Regions from separate parts of the Sphaerisporangium sp. NPDC051017 genome, predicted to be linked through region 2. Evidence: riboswitches for the same ligand, from Rfam matches in the RefSeq annotation. Region 2 holds a riboswitch; the other holds the start of a gene.

Region 1 (11,170 bases), on a different contig from region 2:
CAGATCAGCGATGACCTGGTCGTCGAGTCCCGGCACCTCGTCTGCCACGGTATCGGCGACCTTCTGCGCGTCCAACCCTTGCAGGTTCTCAATCTTGGTCAGGGCGTTGGTCACCACCTCAGCGGGCAGTTGTCGATCATCGATGAGTTCGCGACGAACCCCGTCCCATCCGATCTTGTCGAGTTTGTCCAGACCGATAAAGAATCCGTTCTGCGCCTGGTCGGGAAGTCCAGCAGCGTGGGCGAGGGCTGACAGGAAGCGGCGATCTGAGAGCCGAACGGTGGTTCCGGTCAGACCGAGGGCGTCCAGGGCTTCTGTGGTGGCCTCGATGAGCTCGATCTCGGCCAGCACGCTGGGCTCGCCGATCAGGTCGATGTCGCACTGGTAGAACTGCCGGTAGCGGCCCTTTTGCGGGCGTTCGGCCCGCCAGACCGGCCCGAACTGAAAGGACCGCAACGGCATCGGCAGATCAGCGTGGTGGTGACCGTAGAACCGGGTCAGCGGGACGGTCAGGTCGAACCGCAGACCCAGGTCCACCAGGCCAGCCAGCGCGGTGGCCTGCTCGATCTGGTCGGGCAGGCCACGCCGCAACACCTTGAAGATCAGTTTTTCGTTCTCGCCGCCCTGGCCGCCTACCAGGCGGTCGATGTCTTCCAGGCAGGGGGTTTCGATGCGCTGGTAGCCGTACCGATGGTAGACCGACGCGATCTGCCCCAGAACATGGTCGCGGAGAGCGACGGCAGCGGGAAGCAGATCACGGGTGCCCCTTGGTGGGCTGTTGTCAGTCTTCACCGGTAGGTTTCCTCAGCGTTCAGTGACGGTGTGGCTTTGCGTGATGCCGCGTGCCGTGGCATAGGCGACCTCATGGGCAGGATCGCCCAGGTAGATGTCCACCGCGCGCCCGGCGGCGCGGTACTTGGCCGCGACTTCGGCAGCTTCACGATACCCGTCGGCGGTGGCCGACTGCGGGATGACAAGGACGTCGGCGACTGCCCGGGCCATGCTCATGGTGGCACCGGCCGAACGATCCGAGCCAAGCAGGCCGAGGCGATCTAGGAGATGGACCAGTCGTTCCACGCCGAAGGCGAATCCGGTTGCCGGCACGGGAGGGGCGGCGGTGCGGTCGGCCATGAAGTGACCGACGAGGCGGTCGTACCGGCCGCCTCCACCGACCTCGATGAACGCTTGGGTGTTGGTGAACACGTCGATTTCGAAGGCGATGCCGGTGTAGTACTCGTGTGAGCGCACCACGCACAAGTCGATCTTTACGGTGACGCCGAGCGCATCCAGCGTCGCGGCGAGCTTCCGTACGCTGGCAAGCCGTTCCTGCACGACAGTGTCGGAGACCTTCTCGATGACCGACAGGGAGTGGGGTGTGCGGGCCAGCTCGCCCCATACCTTCGCCCAGCGCGGGCCGAGATGAGCGCCACAGGCCAGCCTGTCGACGTCGTCGATCAGAGTGGAGTGACGTTCGGGCCGTTTTCCGGCCTTGCACTCGGCGATCGCATCGAGTGCTTCCTTGAGCCGGATCGCCGTGTCGGGATCCAGGCCGGAAAGTTCGACCAGCCGATTGAAGATGGCCATATCGCCGACCCGCACGCGGACGGCGCGTTCAGGGATGCCGAGCTCGTACAGACTGGTAGTGATCAGATGTATGGCTTCGATGTCGGCACTGCCTGACGGCGCCCCGAGAATCTCCAGCCCGAACTGGTTGAACTGGCGCCGCTTGAGCTCATCCAGACCATCGATGAGCTCGTTGCGAAAACTGGGCGTGAGATAGAAGAGCTTGAGCGGCCACACGAACCCCGGGTCGTCGGAGAGCAGACGGCCCAGCCATCGGGTCACGGAGATCGTGCCTTCGGGGATCAGCAGCGCGTCGGTGAGGGTCGGCGGGTTGTCGTAGAGGCTCTTGTAGTCGGGAACCTGCAGGTAGAAGCAGCCGCGCTGGTCCCATTCCGGCCAGGGGGAGCGGCCGACGACCTCCTCGGAGAAGGAGGAGGCCCGCTCGATCAGCGGCACCTCGACCTGGTCGTAGCCGTGCCGCCGGGCCAGATTGGCAAGCGCACCAGTTACGGCCAGGCGTCTGCGCAGCGGCAGTCCGAAAATGTCGCCTGTTCCCTTTAGGGGCAGATTCAGCTCGGTCACGTCGGCCTCCGGCCTGTCGCAGGAATGTTGACGAACGGAGTGTGCGTGATGAGAAAACTGATCACCATTGCACTTGCAATGGTGATCATTCGGGGCGGTCTCTACCGTTGCCTCGCCCCCAAATTCGTCCAGCTCTAGGCGTTCGAGTACCAACCGCTCGCGACGACGATCAGGAAATTACCGCATGAGTGCCAATATGGCGCCACGCTGGACACTCATTCCGTCGTGATACGGCGGAATCCGGACACTCAAGGGAGTGCACATGACTGAAGACACCGCGGTCGCCCCTGTCCGTGGCCTCGCCATCGGTGACGCCTTCGGCCAGACGCTTCAGGAATGCTGGCGTGCTCAGGGGGCGCCCGGCCATGTGATGGAGCTGGTGGAACGTGACGATGGCCTGCTCATGGCGAGCGATGCGTCGAAGTACTTCACCCCGCCCGATCAGCTGGATCGGCTTGACCGGTGGGCCTGCCAGCAGGCGGCAGGGAGGGTTCTGGACATCGGCTGCGGCGCCGGTCGCCATGCCCTTGCACTTGCCACGGCAGGATTCGACGTCGTCGGTATGGACGCCTCTCCCGGAGCCGTCACCGTGGCCCGCCAGCGTGGCGTCACCGCCGTACACGGGTCGCTCTACGGACCACCCCCAGATCTTGGCCGGTTCGACACGATACTGCTGCTCGGCAACAACCTCGGCCTGCTCGGCGGAGCCGATCGGGCGCACCAAGTGCTCAGGCAACTCGCCGGATTGGCCCACCCGAACGCCCGCCTCATCGGTACCGGGACCGACCCCTACGGCAGCGACAATCCCGACCATCTCGCCTACCACGAGCACAACCGCAGACACAGCCGGATGGCAGGCCAGCTGCGATTGCGTATCCGCCACGGCCGCACCGCCACCGAATGGTTCGACTACCTGTTCGCCTCCATCCAGGAACTGTCCGATCTGACGGACCGGTCACCGTGGAAGCTCGAACACGTCGAAACCGAGGGCGCCGCATACATCGCCCAAGTGCGGAAGACGGCATAACCCAACGAGCGAAGCCAGTCACTTCCCCGGCGCCATTCGACGCCTGTCGCGCCTTGGATCGACGCCGACCGTACCGGCACAACGCCGGCGTATCAGCGGGGTCCCGCGACTGGAACCCGACTGTGTAGACGGCGAGCCGGTGCTGTGGACGTGGGCCGCCGACGATCTGGGTGGGCGCGGCGTGCTTGGTGTGACAGACACACCAATTGGGGCGTGCCGAGCGTTACTGGCCGCCTTGCGTGGTCTGCCCGATCACGGCCGAGGGACTATCTGCCCAGCGCGGCTGGACCTCCTCGCCTACCCCTACCCCTGCTACCGCTATGGGCCCATCTTGGTGCGCGCCCATCGTGACCAGGAAACCGGCCGGATCATCTTCGATCACGGCGAGGGACGATGCAGGTAAGTCGACCCGACTCTGGGCCTGCGGCCGAGTCACCTGCCGCTATGGCCACCGCGCTCGCGTATTCCCTCGCTGGTAGAGCTCCGTACAGCTGTCGCTGTGGGTCCGACGACATCAAAGGGCTCGGTGGTCTGCTCAACGAGCAGAGATGGCCACATGGCTGGTACGGCGAGGCAGCGGTGACGCCATGACGGAGCCGAAGCGGGTGTGCCGAAGGTGTGCACGCCCGCTCAGCCGGTACAACCCCGGTGAAGTGTGCGGTCCATGCGCCGTGGATGCTCAACCGATACCAGCGGAGGTGTGGACTATTCCCGATGTCCGTGAAGCGCTCGCTTCATGGGATCTTGCCACCGTATGCACGCTGATCCGCGAGCATGCCGGGATGAGTCAGGAACGGCTCGCTGAACTAATCGGGCGATCTCAGGGCTACGTGTCTCAGCTCGAATCAGGGGCTCGGCTGGCCAGCGGTGTGATGCTGGTACGCGATCTGGTTGACGGCCTGGGCATACCCACCGAACTCCTCGGTGGCGCAGAGTCCTCTTAACGCGACACCGCCGGTGCTGGCACAAACGGAGGCGGGGGCGTGAGGCCTGTCACATTGCGGGGGCGGGGGGAGGTTGGGTTATAGTCCGGACGTAGGTCATGAGTGCCAGCGCCAAGCCCCGGCTCGCTGGCCGGCAACCCTCGCGCTCGCGGCGGGGTGCCCCGGGTGAAGACCAGGTCCGGCGCGCGGTGCGCCGGGCAAGCGCGGGCTCCGTCGTCTCAACGCCATGACCGAGGGCCCCTTACCCGAGGAGGCCGGCGTTGTCCGCTGTCACCGATCTGACCATCCCCACCCCCGCCGAGATCGTCCCCGCCCAGCCCGTCCCCGCAGGGCACCGGACCGGCATCCCCACCGTGCTCGGCACCGACCTGGAGGTTCCCGTCAAGGGCGGCGAGCTGGTCCGGTACGTCAACCTGGACTACGCCGCCAGCGCGCCCTGTCTGGAGCCGGTGAGCGCGGCCGTCGCCGCCGCGCTGCCGGCCTACTCCAGCGTGCACCGCGGCGCCGGGTACGCCTCCCAGCTCACCACCGCCCGCTACGAGCAGGCCCGCCACACCGTCGGGGCCTTCGCGGGCGCCCGCCGCGACGACGCCGTCGTGTTCACCCGCAACACCACCGACGCGACGAACCTGCTGGCCCGCTGCCTGCCCGAGGGCACCACCGTCGTCGTCTTCGAGACCGAGCACCACGCCTCGCTGCTCCCCTGGACCGGCGCCGTCCGGCTCGCGCCGCCCGCCTTCCCCGGCGAGGCCGTGCGCGCCGCCGACGAGACCCTCGCGGCCATCGACGGCCCCAAGCTGCTGGTCGTCACCGCCGCGTCCAACGTCACCGGCGAGCTGTGGCCGATCGCCGCGCTGGCGCACATCGCCCACCGTCACGGCGCCCGTATCTTCGTGGACGCCGCCCAGCTCGTCCCGCACCGCAGGCTCAACCTGACCGCGCTCGACCTCGACTACGTCGCGTTCTCCGGGCACAAGCTCTACGCCCCGTTCGGCGCGGGCGTGCTCATCGGCCGGCCGGACTGGCTCGCGGACGCCGACCCGTACCTGCGCGGCGGCGGCGCGTCCGCGAACGTCACGGGCGGGGCCGCCGAGGGGGCGCCGATCACGACCGAGTGGAGCGGCGACGCCGAGCAGCGGCACGAGGCCGGCACGCCGAACGTCCTCGGCGCGATCGCCCTTGCCGCCGCCTGCGACGCCCTGTCCGCCACCGGCTGGGCCCCGCTGGTCAAGGAGGAGGAGCGGCTGGTCGGCCTGCTGCGCGACGGGCTGGCCCGCATCGACGGCGTGCGCGAGCTATCGCTGTGGGGGCCTGGGCACCCGCGCGTCGGCATCGTGTCCTTCATCGTGGACGGCTGGACCGCCCGCGAGGTCGCCGAGGCGCTGTCGTCGGAGTACGGCATCGGCGTGCGGGACGGCCGGTTCTGCGCCCACCCGTTCGTCCGCCACCTGCTCGACGAGGCCGGGCGGCTGGACGACGGCACCTGCGCGGACGGCACGGCCGGCGCGGTCCGGGCGTCCATCGGCATCGGCACCACCGAGGAGCACGTCCGGCGTCTGGTGACCGCCCTCTCCGAGCTTGTGTCGCGCCGCTGACGTGACAGCATAGGTCCATGACCGAACCTCTCGCCGGAGGCGGGCGCGTCGAGCGCGTCGTGGGAATCGGCGCCGGGGCCAAGGAGCTCGCCACCGAGGACATGATCCTCAACATCGGGCCCCAGCACCCCTCGACCCACGGCGTGCTGCGACTGCGGCTCACCGTGGACGGCGAGCGCATCGCCGCGGCGGAGCCGATCATCGGGTACATGCACCGCGGCGCCGAGAAGCTGTTCGAGGTGCGCGACTACCGGCAGATCATCGTGCTGGCCAACCGGCACGACTGGCTGTCGGCCTTCGCCAACGAGCTGGGCGTGGTGCTGGCCGTCGAGCGCATGCTCGGCATGGAGGTCCCCGTGCGGGCCGTGTGGGCGCGCACGCTGCTCGCCGAGCTGAACCGCGTGCTGAACCACCTCATGTTCCTCGGGTCCTATCCCCTGGAGCTCGGCGCGATCACGCCGATCTTCTACGCCTTCCGCGAGCGCGAGATGCTGCAGGCCGTCATGGAGGAGATCTCCGGCGGGCGCATGCACTACATGTTCAACCGGGTCGGCGGGCTGAAGGAGGACCTGCCGGACGGCTGGCTCGACCGGGTGTCGCGGACGGTCGGCGACGTGCGGGGGCGGCTGTCCGACATCGAGCACCTGATCTACGGCAACGAGATCTTCCTGGCTCGCACGCGCGGCGTCGGCGTGCTCGACCGTGAGACGATCATGCAGTACGGCGTGAGCGGGCCGATCGCCCGCGCCTCCGGCGTCGACCTGGACCTGCGCCGCGACGAGCCGTACCTCGCGTACGCCGAGCTGCCGGTCAAGGTCGCCACGCGCTCGGCCGGCGACTGCCACGCCCGCTTCGAGGTCCTGCTGGACCAGGTGAAGAACTCGCTGGACCTCGCGGACGCCTGCGTGGACCGGCTGCGGTCGCTGCCGCCCGGGCCGATCAACCAGCGGCTGCCCAAGGTGCTGAAGGTGCCCGAGGGGCACACCTACGCCTGGACCGAGAACCCGCTGGGGCTCAACGGATACTACCTGGTGTCGCGCGGCGAGAAGACGCCGTGGCGGCTGAAGCTGCGCAGCGCGTCGTACAACAACGTCCAGGTGCTCAGGGAGATGCTTCCCGGCCACCTCATCTCGGACATGGTGGCGATCCTGGGCTCGATGTTCTTCGTCGTCGGCGACATCGACAAGTAAGGATTTTTCCCGTTTTAGCAGGCGCGGACGCGGCGGGACCATCGTACGCGGGTTCAGGGCCCTCGCTCAGGGGCGCGCGGGGCCCGGCCGGTCGTCCGGGTCCTTCGGCACCTTGCAGCAGTGTTCGAGGAACAGGGCCGCGCAGACCAGCACCACACAGGCGATCAGCGACCCGCCGGCCAGGAAGAAGTCGCGCCGCGGGCTGTCCTGGTCCAGCAGCGGCAGCACGTAGAGCACGAAACCGGCGAAGATGCCCGCGCAGGCCGCCCCCACGTACGCCGACGCCTTGGCCAGGGCGGCGAGCCGGGCCACCGCCAGCGGCTCCACCGGCTTGGTGTCGGGCCTGCGCTCGATACGCGCGCGGGTCATCCATCCGCTGTACGCCTCGCCCACCGCCAGCAGCAGCACGGTGGGGATCGCCGTCCAGGGGACGGTCGGCAGGGCGGAGTAGACCTGCTGGAGCACGGCCCACGTCACCAGCGCGAACCCGACGACCAGCACGACGAGCAAGCCGGGACGGCTCGGTCTCACGCGATCCTCCTCCTCGTTCCCTCCGCCGCCCGCAGGCTATTCCATGCGCGATCGGCCCGCGCCGGCTGTGCCTATGGCCGCGCCTCCGGCACGGCGGTTCGAAGCGCCCCTTAGGCCTCGAACAGTGCCCATGGCCGCGCCTCCGGCACGGCGGATTCGAGGCGCACTTCAGGCGGCGTTCTTCCGTCGTCACTCGGAAGGGGCTCGTTCCTCACCCCTTCCTCCCTCCTCCTCCAGAACACCGCCGCGCCTCGAACAGGTCAGTCGGGGGGCTGGAGCACCAGGTCGGGGCGCAGACGCACGCCTGCCTGGTCCAGGTCGGCGAGCAGGCCCGCCACCGAACCCCGGCCGGGCAGCACCGCGCCCGGATCGGCCTGCGACCACGGAACCAGGACGAACGCCCGCTCGTGCGCCAGCGGGTGCGGGAGCGTGAGCTCAGGGTCGTCCGATAGCAGGTCGCCGACCATGATCAGGTCGACGTCCAGCGTACGCGGCCCCCACCGCAGCTCGCGGACCCGTCCGAACGCGACCTCCACGCCGAGGGCCCGTTCGAGGATCGCCTTCGGGCCCAGCGTCATCGTGCTGCCGATCACCACCGCGTTGAGATAGGGGCGCTGGTCCGGAGGCCCGCCGACGGGGTCGGTCTCGTACACCGGCGACACCGCCACGAAGTCGAGCCCGGGAGCGTCGAACAGCGCGTCCACGGCTCCTTGAAGGGTGTCGAAACGGCGGCCGACATTGCTGCCGAGCGCCAGGACCACCTTCATCCCCGCCTCCTCCTGATCGTCACGACAACATCGTCGAAGGGCAGCGGGATGGGCGCGGCGGGCTTGTGCACCTTCACCTCGGCCTCCTCGACCGGCTCGTTCGCCAGGCACGCCTCCGCCAGGCGCCCGGCCAGGGTCTCGATGAGATCGACCGGCTCCCCCTCGACGATGGCGGCCAGCCGCAGGGCCAGCTCGCCGTAGTCGACGGTCTTGGACAGGTCGTCGCCGGCGGCCGCGGGGGCGGTGTCCAGGAAGAGCGTGACGTCGACGACGAACTCCTGCCCCAGCTCGCGCTCGGCGGGCAGGCATCCGTGCCGGCCGCGCGCCCGCAGGCCCACCAGGCTGATGCTGTCACTCATCAGCGGGCTCGTCGTCGTCATCGTCGGCCTGCAGGACCGGGGAGCCGTGGTAGATCCAGAGTTTCCAGCCCGCGGCGGTGCGGACGAAGGTGCTGGTCGCGACCACCCGGCCCGCGGCGAAGGTCGCTTCGTCGGTGTCGGCCGCGGTGAGGATGTTCTCGGCGCAGGCGAGCACGGCGACGTCGCCGACGACGGTGGTGCGGACGTCGGTCAGCACGAACTGGATGTACGTCGTGTTGGCCATGATCAGCGCCCAGGAGCGCAGGACCTCGGCCCGGCCCGTCACGGCCGACCAGCCGGGGTGGACGCACGTCGCGACCCGGCCGTCGTCGTCCTCGGCCCAGAGGTCGGTCATGCGGTCGAGGTCGCCGCTCTCGATGGCGGTGTAGAACGCCTCGTTGAGTTTCTCGATCTCCGCTGCGGTGGTGCTCATCGGATTTCCTCCCGCCCGTGCCAGGCCGCCGCCACCCGGACGGCGTCGGCGTTGGGACGCACATGGTGCACACGCACGCACCAGGCCCCGGCGTGGGCGGCCAGCGCGGTGACCGCCAGCGTCGCGTCGTCGCTGCCGCTGAACGGCCTGGGCGTGCCCTCGGAGTCGGCCAGGAGACGACCGAGGAAACGCTTGCGGGACGCGCCGATGATGATCGGGTAACCCAGCCGGCCGAGCTCGCCGATGCCCGCGAGCAGAGACCAGTTGTGCTCGGACTTCTTGGCGAAGCCCAGGCCGGGATCGATGATGATCTGCTTCTCGGCGACGCCCTCGGCGAGCACGGAGTCGACCCGTTTGCGCAGCTCTTCGCTCACCTCGCCGACGACGTCGGAGTACATCGCGCGGTTGTCCATGTCGTGGCTGTGGCCACGCCAGTGCATCACGACGTAGGCGACGCCCGACGCGGCCACCACGCGGGGCATCGCCGGATCGGCCAGCCCGCCGCTCACGTCGTTCACCAGCCGGGCCCCGGCGCGCACCGCGGCCTCGGCGACCTCGGCGCGCATCGTGTCGACGCTGACGGTCACGCCCTCGTCGGCCAGGGTGCGGATGACCGGCTCGACCCGGCGCAGTTCCTCGGCCAGGGACACGCGGGCGGCGCCCGGGCGCGTGGACTCGCCGCCGACGTCGACGATGTCGGCGCCCTGTTCGACGAGTTCGAGGCCGTGACGGACGGCGACCTCGGGGTCGAACCACTGGCCGCCGTCGGAGAAGGAGTCGGGGGTGACGTTGACCACGCCCATCACCAGGCAGCGCCCCGCGTCGGGGAGCCCCGGCACCGTCCATGTGGTCATGGCGTCAAGCCTAGGTGGTTATCGAGGGCTATCTGTGCCTTGGGTCCGGCTTGTGGATAACGAATCGGCCAGGCCACCCTCGAGCGGCGCGGGTGGATCAGCGGTGGCCCAGGATGAGGGCCATCGCCTCGGCGCGGGTCTTGTCGCTGTCGCGAAAGTCGCCGCGCACCGCCGAGGTGATCGTCTTCGCGCCCGGTTTGCGCACGCCGCGCATGGTCATGCACAGGTGCTCGGCCTCGATGACCACGATGACCCCGCGCGGGGCGAGGACGTCCATCAGCGCATCGGCGATCTGGGACGTCATGCGCTCTTGGACCTGGGGGCGCCGGGCGAAGACGTCCACCAGCCGGGCGAGCTTGGACAGACCGGTGATCTGCCCCTTCTCGTTCGGAACGTAGCCGACGTGGGCGACCCCGTGGAACGGCACGAGGTGGTGCTCGCAGGTGGAGAAGACCTCGATGTCCTTGACCAGGACCATCTCGTCGTGGTCGGCGTCGAAGACGGTGGTCAGGACGTCCTCGGGCGACTGCCCCAGCCCGGCGAACTGCTCGGCGTACGCGCGGGCGACCCGGGCGGGGGTATCCACCAGGCCGTCCCGGTCCGGATCTTCACCGATCGCGAGGAGGATCTCGCGAACGGCCTTTTCGATCCGGCCCGAGTCGACCTTCAGGAAGTTCACGCTCACCCGTTACGCCTCGTCCTGGGGCGCCGGGTGGTCGTGCCGGAGCAGGGCGCCGGAGCCGGCCGGGTTGCCGTTGCCCGCCGGGAGCGCGGCGCCGTTGCCGTTGCCCGCGACCTCCTTCGGGGTGAGGATCGGCGGCCGGTCGGATGGGAGCCGCTTGCCGTACCCGGAGTACGAGGGGCGCTTTTCCTTGACGACGACGGGCGCGAAGATCCCCAGGACCTGCTCGCGCGACAGCGTCTCCTTCTCCATGAGCTCCAGCACGAGGTTGTCCAGCACGTCGCGGTACTGGACGAGGATCTCCCACGCCTGGTCGTGCGCGGACTCGATGAGGCGGCGGACCTCTTCGTCGATCGTGGAGGCGATCTTCTCGGAGTAGTCGCGCTCGTGGCCCATGTCACGGCCGAGGAAGACCTCGCTGTTGCCGGTGCCGAACTTGCGGGCGCCGAGGTGCTCGCTCATGCCGTACTCGGTGACCATGCGCCGGGCGATGGACGTGGCCTTCTCGATGTCGTTGGCCGCGCCCGTCGTCGGCTCGTGGAAGACGAGCTCCTCGGCGGTGCGCCCGCCCAGCAGCATCGCGAGCTGGTCGTTCATCTCCGAGCGGGTGGCGAGGAACTTGTCCTCCATGGGAAGCGTCATC
Region 2 (11,170 bases):
CGGGCTGTTCGTCCCGAACAATAAGTGGAAGCTCCACCAGCTCTCCAGCCGAGAGCTCATCGATGCCCGGCAAGCTGTGCTGCTGCGCGAGGCGCTGCGTTGCGATCCCGCCTGTCATGCCGACCTGGAACGCCGCGTCGGGGCCTTGGAGAGTTTCTGCGCCCAGGCCGAGGGGCTTGCCACCAGCGGACCAGACGCCCAGGAGGTCCGGCGACGCTACCAGCGCACGCTTCAGCTCAAGCCCCCGCCCGGCCGGCCCTGACCGGGAGCACCCGCCAAGCCCTCGACGCCCCCGCACCCGTCGCCCTGCGACACTCTCCCCCCTCAGCTCACCAGAGAGGTAACACCGCCATGACCTCGACACCGACGTGGAACACGCGCGCCCCCCTCTGCGTCGACAACGTCCTACCCGCTGCTCTGTGCCTGGAACTGCTCCGGCACTTCGACAGCAGCGTCCAGCGGCCCCGCAGCTACCAGGGCATAGTGAACGAGTCGCTCCGCAAGTGCGCGTACGCCGCGGTCCCCCAGCTGCTGGCCGACAGGGTCACTGACACCGTGACGCCGCATCTCGACGGCTACTTCGGGGTCGAAACCCGCGCCGTTCCCGGTCAGCCCGCTCTGATCTACCGTTACGGTCCCGGTGTCGGCTTCGTCACCCACCACGACGAGGTCACCGCCGAGGAGACCGACCGTGCGGCGGCTAACGGCCAGCCCATCATCGGCGGCGACCTGACGACACTCCTATTCTTGAGTGGACCGGACGAGTACGGCGGCGGCGACCTGTACTTCGTGGAGCCGCCTCTGGAGCTTCGCCCCGCCCGTGGGGCGCTCATCGCCTTCCCTGCCACTCGCCAGTACCTTCACGGCGTCCGGCCCATCACCTCGGGTGAACGCTACACGCTGCTGATCCGCAGGGCGGTTTGCCGCACACGTCTACCGCAGCGGACCGGCCCGAGCCATATCCTGCAACAGTCCAAGTAATTGCCCGCAGAACGCGGGAGCCGTCTCACGTTGGGGGTCGTCATGACCGAGCAGCCCGATCAGCCCCCGCTCGGCGCCACCGCCGGTAGGCCCCCCTGGGAGCGGCTGCCGTCCGCCTTCCGCGAGCTGGTCGACGACAGTCTCGACTCGCCAGTGGCAAGCGCGCAGGTCCAGCAGGGCGGCTTCACTCCCGGCGTGGCCGCCCGGCTGATCTTGACTGACGGTACGCGGGTGTTCGTCAAAGCACTCCCTGACGATCACCTGCTCGCCCACCGATACCGCGCTGAGGCAGCCACCTCGGAAGCACTGCCGGCAGTGGTGCCCGCGCCGAGGCTGCGCCTGCACCGTGACGCCGAAGGCTGGGTACTTCTGGTCTTCGACGACGTGGAGGGCCGTCATCCCGATCTGTCGCCCGGGTCGCCAGACGTGCCCGCCGTTGCCGCCGCCGTGGAGGCCATGACCGAGTCGCTGACGCCGTGCCCCCTTCCGGACGTGCCGAGCGCCTCGACGATCTGTGTCCCCATGATCCACGGCTGGGACGAGCTGGCCACCGACCCACCTGCGGACCTCGGCGCGTGGGAGCGGGACAACCTGCCGCTCCTGGTCGAGCTGGAGGCGGCATGGGCCGCCCGCGCCGACGGCCCCGCCCTGGTCCATGGCGACATCCGCCCCGACAACCTGCTCATAACCGCGCACGAAACCGTGGTCGTGGTCGACTGGGCCAAACCCCGCCGGGGCAACCAGTGGCGGGACCTGACCGACCTGATCCCGCACATGATCATGACCGGCCACGCCCCTGATGCCGCTGAGCGGGCACTGCACGGCCTTCAGTTCTGGGAGCGCGCCCCCGCCGAGGCGATCACCGGCTACGCCGCCGCATACGCCGGGTTCTGGACGCGGATGAGCCGGAAGCCCGATCCCCCAGGAGTGCCGAACCTGCGCGCCTACCAGCGCCGAGCAGCAGGCGCCGCTATCGCCTGGACGCGCTACCGCACAGGGGGGTAAGACCCCCGGACGGAAGCACCCACCTCGACTCCCACCAGTCGCGCCCCGATCCCCAATGACCCATGTCGATCATTAGAAAGCAGCTCGACTAGCGAGCGCCCTCACCTGCGCAATCGAGGGGACTTTCACCCCCAAGCGATCGCCCATGCCAGGCGTAACGCGAAAGGGCCACTCCCGGAGGTCCGGGAATGGCCCTTTCGCGTTAACTGGGAGCCGGAGGGCTCAGAAGTCCATGTCGCCGCCGCCGGGCATGGCGGGAGCGGCCGGGGTCTTCTCGGGCTTCTCGGCGATGACCGCCTCGGTGGTGAGGAACAGGGCCGCGATGGACGCGGCGTTCTGCAGCGCCGAGCGGGTCACCTTGGCCGGGTCGATGATGCCGGCCTCGAGCAGGTTCACGTACTCACCGGTGGCGGCGTTCAGGCCGACGCCCGGCTCCAGGTTGCGGACCCGCTCCACCACGACGCCGCCCTCGAGGCCGGCGTTCACGGCGATCTGCTTCAGCGGCTCCTCGAGCGCCTTGCGCACGATGGAGGCGCCGGTGGCCTCGTCGTTGAAGAGCTCCAGCTTGTCGAACGCCTTCGCGCCCGCCTGGATCAGGGCCACGCCACCGCCGGGGACGATGCCCTCCTCGACGGCCGCCTTCGCGTTGCGGACGGCGTCCTCGATGCGGTGCTTGCGCTCCTTGAGCTCGACCTCGGTGGCCGCGCCGGCCTTGATGACGGCGACGCCGCCGGCCAGCTTGGCGAGACGCTCCTGGAGCTTCTCGCGGTCGTAGTCGGAGTCGGTGTTCTCGATCTCGACGCGGATCTGGTTCACGCGGCCCGCGATCTGCTCAGGGTCGCCGGCGCCGTCGACGATGGTGGTCTCGTCCTTGGTGATGATGACCTGGCGCGCGCGGCCGAGCAGGTCCAGGGTGGCGGTCTCGAGCTTGAGGCCGACGTCCTCGCTGATGACCTGGCCGCCGGTGAGGGTGGCGATGTCGCTCAGCATGGCCTTGCGGCGGTCACCGAAGCCCGGGGCCTTGACGGCGACGGACTTGAACAGGCCGCGGATCTTGTTGACCACCAGGGTGGCCAGGGCCTCGCCCTCGACGTCCTCGGCGATGATCACGAGCGGCTTGCCGGACTGCACGACCTTGTCGAGCAGCGGCAGCAGGTCCTTGTTCGCGGAGACCTTGGAGTTGACGATCAGGATGTAGGGGTCGTCGAGGACGGCCTCCATGCGCTCCGGGTCGGTCACGAAGTACCCGGAGATGTAGCCCTTGTCGAAGCGCATGCCCTCGGTGAGCTCGAGCTCGAGGCCGAAGGCGTTGCTCTCTTCGACGGTGATGACGCCTTCCTTGCCGACCTTGTCCATCGCCTCGGCGATCATCTCGCCGATCTGGGTGTCGCCGGCGGAGATGGAGGCGGTGGAGGCGATCTGCTCCTTCGTCTCCACGTCCTTCGCGATCTTCGAGAGCTCCTCGCTGACGCGCTCGACGGCGGCCTCGATGCCCTTCTTCAGGGACATCGGGTTGGCGCCGGCGGCGACGTTGCGCAGGCCCTCGCGGACGAGCGCCTGGGCGAGCACGGTGGCGGTGGTGGTGCCGTCACCCGCGACGTCGTCGGTCTTCTTCGCGACTTCCTTGACGAGCTCGGCCCCGATCTTCTCCCACGGGTCCTCGAGCTCGATCTCCTTGGCGATGGAGACACCGTCGTTGGTGATGGTGGGAGCGCCCCACTTCTTCTCCAGCACGACGTTGCGGCCCTTGGGACCAAGGGTCACCTTGACGGCGTCGGCGAGCTGGTTCATACCGCGCTCGAGACCGCGCCGGGCGTCCTCGTTGAACGCGATCATCTTGGCTGCCATACGGCTAGACCTCCCAGATACAGGGTGGCTTGCGGCGGATCGAGCCGACGCCCGCGACGGCATGTAGACCCGGTTCCCACGACACCTGTCGCCGTGGATCAGCCGGGCCCCGACGCCTCGATCCAGGTTTGTCACTCTCCACACGAGAGTGCCAACGAACTGTTTAGCACTCTACCCGGTCGAGTGCAAGCGACCACCCCTATGACCTGGGAGGCACAGCGATTTGTCCGACCGTATGCCCAATATTGGATCTGCGCTCATCGGCGAGGATCGCATGTGCGGGAATCCGCAGACGGGGCAGGTATCGGGATGAGAGAAGGCCCGGGCCGCGATGAAGCGCGGACCGGGCCCTCCAACTCGTGACTGTGGGTAGACCAGTGGATCTCCCGCCGCGGGCCGGACTACGCCGGCCGCGTCACACAGTCCGCACGGACTCTGCCTGTGGACCCTTCTGGCCCTGTGTGATCTCGAACTCCACCCGCTGACCCTGTTCGAGCGAACGGTATCCCTCCGACAGGATCGCCGAGTAGTGGACAAACACGTCCTTACCACCGTCTACCGCGATGAAGCCGTAGCCCTTGTCCGCGTTAAACCATTTGACGGTGCCCTGCGCCACTTTCCGACTCCTCTTGCTGGGCTCCGGACCCCGCCCACTCCTCCGCGAGGCCCGTGACCTTCGGAACCGAGACGCATGCGAACTCCTCGGCCACGTCGATCGTTCTCGACCATACCTGTGGCATGCCTTGGCGCAACAGAGTCAAACACCAAACTACTTCTTGACGTTCGCTCTAAGCAGTACGTGACTATTTCATACTTGCGTTTAGTTAGTTGACAATTACACTACTGGGATGGCCCAGTAAGGCTTCTATTGTGATAGCTGGGCCGTTCACGGGCCCAGAACGCACGAACGCCCGCGCATCCCGAGGGACACGCGGGCGTCCGGCACCGCCGATGGTCAGCCTCCGGCGACCGCCGGGATCACCGAGACCTGGGCGCCCTCGGGCGTCACAGTGTCAAGTCCGTCGATGAAACGGACGTCCTCTTCTCCGACATACACGTTGACAAAACGGCGGATGTTGCCCGTTTCGTCCAGAATACGGGCCCCGATTCCGGGGAAGTCCGCATCGAGCTTCTGCAACACGTCGCGAAGCGTCGCGCCTTCACCCTTCACCTCGGCGGCACCGTCGGTGTACGTACGGAGAATCGTCGGAATCCGCACAGAAACGCTCATTTATCGGGACCTTTCAGGAGTTTTCGACGACAGCCGTACGGAATGCGTCGAGAGAGGGGCGGATGACCGCGGTCGGCCGGGCCTCGTCGGAGACCGCGTCCAGGGTCTTCAGGCCGTCGCCGGTGTTGAGCACGACCGTCTCGGCGGCGGGGTCCAGCAGCCCCTTGGCCAGCAGTTTGCGCAGCACTCCCACGGTGACGCCGCCCGCCGTCTCGGCGAAGATGCCCTCGGTGCGCGCGAGCAGCCGGATGGAGTCCACGATCTCGGCGTCGGTGACGTCCTCGACCGCGCCGCCCGTGCGGCGCGCGATGTCGAGCACGTACGGCCCGTCGGCGGGGTTGCCGATGGCCAGCGACTTGGCGATGGTGTCGGGCTTGACCGGCTGCACGACGTCGCGCCCGTCCTTGTACGCGGCCGACACCGGCGAGCAGCCCTCGGCCTGCGCGCCAAAGATCTTGTACGGCCTGTCCTCGACGAGCCCGAGCTTGATCAGCTCCTTGAAGCCCTTGTCCACCTTGGTGAGTTGGGAGCCGGACGCCACCGGGATGACGATCTGGTCGGGAATGCGCCACCCGAGCTGCTCGGCGATCTCGTAGGCGAGCGTCTTGGAACCCTCGGCGTAGTACGGCCGCAGGTTCACGTTGACGAAACCCCAGCGGTCGCCGAGCGGGTCGCCGATGAGCTCGGAGCAGAACCGGTTGACCTCGTCGTAGGTGCCCTGGATCCCGACCAGGCGGCCGCCGTACACCGAGGCCATGACGATCTTGGGCTGCTCCAGGTCGGCCGGGATGAAGACGCAGGCGTCGAGCCCGGCGCGGGCGGCCGCGGCGGTGACGGCGCCGGCGAGGTTGCCCGTGGACGAGCACGACAGGGTGTGGAAACCGAAGGTGCGCGCCGCCTCCAGGGCGATGGCGACGACCCGGTCCTTGAAGGAGTGGGTCGGGTTGCCGGAGTCGTCCTTGACGTGCAGGCTGCGCAGCCCCAGCTCGCGGGCCAGGTTCTCGGCCTTGACGAGCTTGGTCCAGCCGGGGGCGAGGTTGGGCTTGACGCCGACGTCCACGGGCACCGGCAGCAGCGCCCGGTAGCGCCAGATGTTGGCGGGCCCGGCCGCGATCTGCTCCCGCGTGACCGGCGCGGTGCCGTCGAAGTCCGGGCTGTTCCAGGTGTAGGCCACTTCGAGTGGCCCGAAACACTCGATACAGGCGAAGTGGGGGCCGAGGTCGTACCGGGTACCGCATTCGCGGCAAGAGAGGGCCACGGCGGGACCGAAGGAGTTGGAGGTGGTGATCTCAGCTGTTGCGAGCGCCATGAAGCGAGGCCTTTCCCTCATCTTCGCCCGGACCACCTTGGTCACGGGCCGGAATTGGCACCTGTCCCGGCCGGTCTCACTGGTCTAGTGCCGCGACATTCGGAGACGCGATGACCACAGCCGGGAGGGTTGCCGGGGCTTCGCAGGGCCGGTCCCTCCACCCCTCTGGATGAGCAATATGCAGTTGTGAACCCGCCGTCATGACAGGCAGGCCGACATCACTGTACCTCGCGGCCCAGCGACGATGACCCCGCGTCTCAAACGGCGAGACGTCTCACGGCCGAGGGGCGGTTCAGGTGAACCTGCCGTACTCGTCGCCGAGGACGCCCTGGACGTACTTGCGGGCTTGGTGGATGCGCGACTTGGCGGTGCCGAGCGGGATGCCGAGCTGGTCGGCCACCTGGTTGTAGTCGAGCTCGCAGATGTCGCGCAGCACCAGCGCCTGCGCGAGCTCGGGCTTGTCGGCCTCCAGCGCCTCCATCGCGTCGAGCAGGTCGAGCCTGGACCCGGCGATGACGCTCACCCGGCGCGGGTCGGCGCGAAGGTCGGGCAGTTCCTCCGACGACTGCTCGGCGGCCCGCCGCTTCAGCGAGCGGTACGTCGTGCGCGCGCAGTTGGCCGTGACGATGTGCAACCAGGTGGAAAAACGTGCCCTGCCCTCGAACCTGCCGATGTTGCGCGCGACCGCCAGCAAAGTATCCTGGCAAGCCTCTTCCGCGTCCTGGTGGTAGGGCAGCAGCCGCGCGCAGTGGCGAAGCACGTCGGGCTCGATGCGGCGGAGAAGCTCCCCGAGGGACCGGTGGTCGCCTTGGGCCGCGGCACGGGCAAGCTCCTCGGTCGTCTCGTCAAGCGCCATGTCGGAGCCCTCCTCGGCCGCGAGGCCCTCGCCTCGCCCTGACCACCACCACCGGCCCATCTTATTGGGAGCGTTAAATTTAAATAATCTGCCGCCAGGTGAGCATCCCAACGGAGAAGAAGAACGGCGCGGGACGACCGCCGCACGGCGGACGAGGAGTGGTAAGCGGATGAACACGGTTCTCATGGCCTCCAACCGGGGCCCGGTCTCGTTCACGCTCGCCGACGACGGCACGCTGACCATGCGCAGGGGCGGAGGTGGCATGGTGTCCGGCCTGTCCGAGATCGCCAAGGCCGCCGACGTGCTGTGGGTGTGCGCCGCGCTCTCCGACGGCGACCGCAGCGCCGTGCGCCGTGCCCCGGGCGGCCGGCTCGACCAGGCGGGCTACGACACCGGCGCGGTGCGCATGCTGGACATCCCGCCCGCCACCTTCCACCGCGCGTACAACGCGGTGGCCAACTCCACGCTGTGGTTCGTCAACCACCTGCTCTACGACACGCCGAACTCTCCGCAGTTCGACACCCGCTTCCGCCGCGAGTGGGAGTCCTACCAGGACTACAACGCCGCGTTCGCGCTGGCCCTGGCCGAGGAGGCCGCGCACGGCGCCCGCGTCATGATCCAGGACTACCACCTCACCCTCGCCCCCGCGATGCTCCGCGTGGAGCGCCCGGACCTGCGCGTGGCCCACTTCTCGCACACGCCGTGGGCCCCGCCGGAGTACTTCTCGCTGCTTCCCGACGACATCTCGGCCGAGCTGCTGTCGGGCATCCTCGGCGCCGACCGCGCCGGCTTCCTCACCGCGCGGTGGGCGTCGGCGTTCATGGACTGCTGCGAGGTGCTGCTCGGCGCCCGGGTCGACCGCGCCGCGCGCACCATCGCGTACGAGGGCCGCACGACGCACGTCGGCGTGCACCCGCTCGGCGTGGACGGCGACGCGCTGTGGGCCCGCGCGCTGGAGCCGGACGTCGAGTCGCACATGACGGCGCTGCGCGAGCGCGTGGGCGACAAGAAGCTCATCGTGCGCATCGACCGGACGGAGCTGTCGAAGAACATCGTCCGGGGCCTGCTCGCCTACAAGCAGTTCCTGACCGACCATCCGGAGTGGCACGGCAAGGTCGTGCACCTGGCATTCGCCTATCCCTCCCGGCACGACCTGCCCGAATACCGCGAGTACACCGCGGCCGTGCAGCGCTGCGCGACCGAGATCGAGGACGAGTTCGGCGGCGAGGACTGGGATCCGCTGATCCTCAACGTCAACGACGACTACGCCCGCTCGCTCGCGGCCTACCGCATCGCGGACGTCCTGCTGGTGAACCCGATCCGGGACGGCATGAACCTCGTCGCCAAGGAGGGCCCGATCCTCGCGCCGCACTGCGCGCTGGTGCTGTCCCGCGAGGCCGGCGCGGCGAGCGAGCTGGGCGCCGACGCGCTGATGGTGAACCCCTACGACGTGTCCGGCACGGCGAACGCCCTGCACGACGCGCTGGTGCTCCCCGAGGAGGAGCGCGCCAAGCGCGGGGCCCGCCTGCGCGCGGCGGCGACCGCCCTGCCGCCCCACCGCTGGTTCGCCGACCAACTCGCCGCCCTGGACACCTGAGCTGTACCTATGGCCTCCTCGCTCCGCTCGGCGGGTGCGGTCATCGGCATGGGCGAGAGGGGGGTTCGAGCCGAGGGTAGGGGCTTTCTGACCTTTGGGTGGATCACGGCGAAGGTCCGCCTGGTGATACTTTCGTGCTCATTCGAGGCTTTCGAGGCGCGGGGGATCAGTGAGCTCGACCGCAGTCGTCCGTTCGCTCGCCCGTGACCGTCCGACCTGGCTGATCTACTTCCAGCTCGCCACATTCGCGACCTATCTGTACGGCCTGTCGGCCGCGCTCCCGCTGCTGCGCATCGACCAGGGCGTGTCGCAGGCCGTCGCCGGGCTGCACGGCACGGCCATGGCCGTGGGCGGCATCATCGCCGGGCTCGCCATACCCCGCGTGATCGCCAAGGTGGGCAGGCGCAGGGCGACCTGGCTCGGCCTCGCCGGGATGACCTGCGGCGTCCTGCTCGTCGCGGCCACGACGGCGCTGCCCGTCACGCTGCTCGGGTACGGCCTGGCCAGCGGCGGCGGCTCGATCTCGCTGTACATCGGCATGTCGGTGCTGAGCGACCACCACGGCACGGCGGCGCCCGCGGCCATCAACGAGGCCAACGCGGTCGCCGTCACTGCCGGCATCGGCATGTCCTACCTGATCAGCGCGCTGGCGCCCACCTCGCTCGGCTGGCGCGCCGGCATCCTGGTCACCCCTGTGGCGACGTTCCTGCTGCTCGTGCTCATGGGCCGGGTGTGGGTGCCCGCGCCCTCCCCCGGCGGCGGGCCGGACCCGGTCTCCGCCCCGGCCCTGGCCCCGGCCCCGGCCCCGCATAAGGCTCCCTACGGCCGGCGGTTCCACGCCGCGTGCGGGGTGCTGTTCTGCATGGTGGCCATGGAGTTCCTGTTCAACGTCTGGGCCGCCAAACTGCTGGCGGACCAGACGGGAATGTCGCCCGCGGCCGCCGCCACCGGGCTGACGGCGTTCACCATCGGCATCGCCGCCGGCAGGTTCGCGGCCGGGCGGCTGGCTCTGCGGATCGACCCCACGCGGCTGCTGGGCGGCGCGCTGCTGGTGACGCTCGTGGGCTGGACGGTGTTCTGGCTCGGCGACCGGCCCCTGTTGTGCTACGCGGGCCTGGTGCTGAGCGGCCTCGGCGTCGCGGTGCAGTTCCCGCTCGGCCTGTCCCGGGTCATCGCCTCCTCCGGCGGGCGGGCGTCCGAGGCGAGCGCCGCCGCGTCCATCTGGTCCTCGGTCGCGGTCGGCGCGGGCCCGTTCGTGCTCGGGGCGCTGGCGGACGGCTTCGGCACCCACACGGCGTTCCTGATGGTGCCGGTACTGATCGCCTGCGCCATCGGGGGCATCGCGCTCAGCGCGCGCCGGTAGGGGTGATCGCGTCCGCCAGCGACGTGAGCAGGGCCGCGACCCCGGCCGGGCCGTCCACGACCACGTCGGCGCGCCGGGCCAGCTCGGTGACCTCCGCCGAGGCGCTGCACACCGTGACGCCCGGCAGCCCCGACAGGCGCACGGCCTCGAACGCCGCGAGGTCGCCGAGGTCGTCCCCGGCGAAGAGCACGGACCTGGCGGCGCGCTCGGCGAGGAAGGCTCCGAGGGCGTGCCCCTTGTCCATGCCCGTGGGCCGCAGCTCCAGCACCAGCCGGCCGGGTTCGACGGTCAGCCCCGCCGACGCCGCGAGCTTGCCGAGCGGCTCGCGCAGCGCGCGCAGCGTCCCCTCGGGGTCGGGGGCCCGCCGGGTGTGGACGGCGACGGCCCGTCCCTTGTCCTCCAGCGTCACGCCGGGCTCGGTTCCGTCGGTGACGGTGAACCCGAGCGAGGCGACCAGGGCGGGCACCTCGGCGCGCACGCGGTCGATCTCCGGCGGCGGTGGGGGCAAGGTCACCCGTCCGGCCTCCCAGCGTTCCAGGCCGTACTGGCCGAGCACCACCAGGCCGGGGACGTCCGCGAGGCCCGGCCCGCCCGCCACCTGCCCGTACTCGACGGCCGTGGCCGCGGGGCGGCCCGTCACGATGACGACGGCCCGCACCAGGCCGCCCAGGCGCGCCAGGGCGGCCGCCGCCTCGGGGGCGACGCGGGCATCGGCGGGGTCGGGGACGATCGGGGCGAGCGTGCCGTCGAAGTCGAGCCCGATCACGGCCCCCTCGGGATCGGCCGTGATGGCCGCTAAACCGGCGTTGTCCGGCAACAGGTCATGAGTCACGCGGGGAGCACTACCCCATCGATCAGGGGCGCATACCGAGACGCCGCGCCGCGCGCTCGCGCTGACGCGAGGCCCGCAGGCGCCTCAGCCGCTTCACCGTCATCGGGTCGTGGGCCAGCGCCTCGGGCTGGTCGATGAGCTGCCCGAG

What was found. A riboswitch is a leader RNA that binds a small molecule or an ion and turns the genes downstream of it on or off. The one in region 2 is predicted to bind S-adenosylmethionine.
Positions count from the first base shown of each region.
Region 1: linked by a shared signal. The riboswitch ahead of AB0M95_RS02490 (aminotransferase class V-fold PLP-dependent enzyme) and the one ahead of thrC (threonine synthase) in region 2 are both predicted to bind S-adenosylmethionine.

Region 1 is NZ_JBFBCI010000001.1:498,918-510,087, reverse strand. It holds gene hisS (histidine--tRNA ligase) at 1-792, opposite strand, end outside; gene AB0M95_RS02505 (ATP phosphoribosyltransferase regulatory subunit) at 805-2,145, opposite strand; gene AB0M95_RS02500 (class I SAM-dependent methyltransferase) at 2,408-3,172, shown strand; gene AB0M95_RS02495 (helix-turn-helix transcriptional regulator) at 3,721-4,116, shown strand; SAM riboswitch class IV at 4,211-4,326, shown strand; gene AB0M95_RS02490 (aminotransferase class V-fold PLP-dependent enzyme) at 4,419-5,711, shown strand; gene AB0M95_RS02485 (NADH-quinone oxidoreductase subunit D) at 5,729-6,901, shown strand; gene AB0M95_RS02480 (DUF3180 domain-containing protein) at 6,968-7,432, opposite strand; gene folK (2-amino-4-hydroxy-6-hydroxymethyldihydropteridine diphosphokinase) at 7,693-8,199, opposite strand; gene folB (dihydroneopterin aldolase) at 8,196-8,558, opposite strand; gene AB0M95_RS02465 (nuclear transport factor 2 family protein) at 8,551-8,991, opposite strand; gene folP (dihydropteroate synthase) at 8,988-9,845, opposite strand; gene folE (GTP cyclohydrolase I FolE) at 9,943-10,530, opposite strand; gene ftsH (ATP-dependent zinc metalloprotease FtsH) at 10,534-11,170, opposite strand, start outside.
Region 2 is NZ_JBFBCI010000034.1:60,995-72,164, forward strand. It holds gene AB0M95_RS24995 (hypothetical protein) at 1-262, shown strand, start outside; gene AB0M95_RS25000 (2OG-Fe(II) oxygenase) at 352-981, shown strand; gene AB0M95_RS25005 (phosphotransferase) at 1,024-1,986, shown strand; gene groL (chaperonin GroEL) at 2,209-3,834, opposite strand; gene AB0M95_RS25015 (cold-shock protein) at 4,250-4,450, opposite strand; gene AB0M95_RS25020 (MoaD/ThiS family protein) at 4,790-5,065, opposite strand; gene thrC (threonine synthase) at 5,079-6,374, opposite strand; SAM riboswitch class I at 6,389-6,550, opposite strand; gene AB0M95_RS25030 (RNA polymerase sigma factor) at 6,667-7,230, opposite strand; gene AB0M95_RS25035 (trehalose-6-phosphate synthase) at 7,400-8,827, shown strand; gene AB0M95_RS25040 (MFS transporter) at 8,997-10,190, shown strand; gene otsB (trehalose-phosphatase) at 10,174-11,022, opposite strand; gene AB0M95_RS25050 (DUF3263 domain-containing protein) at 11,045-11,170, opposite strand, start outside.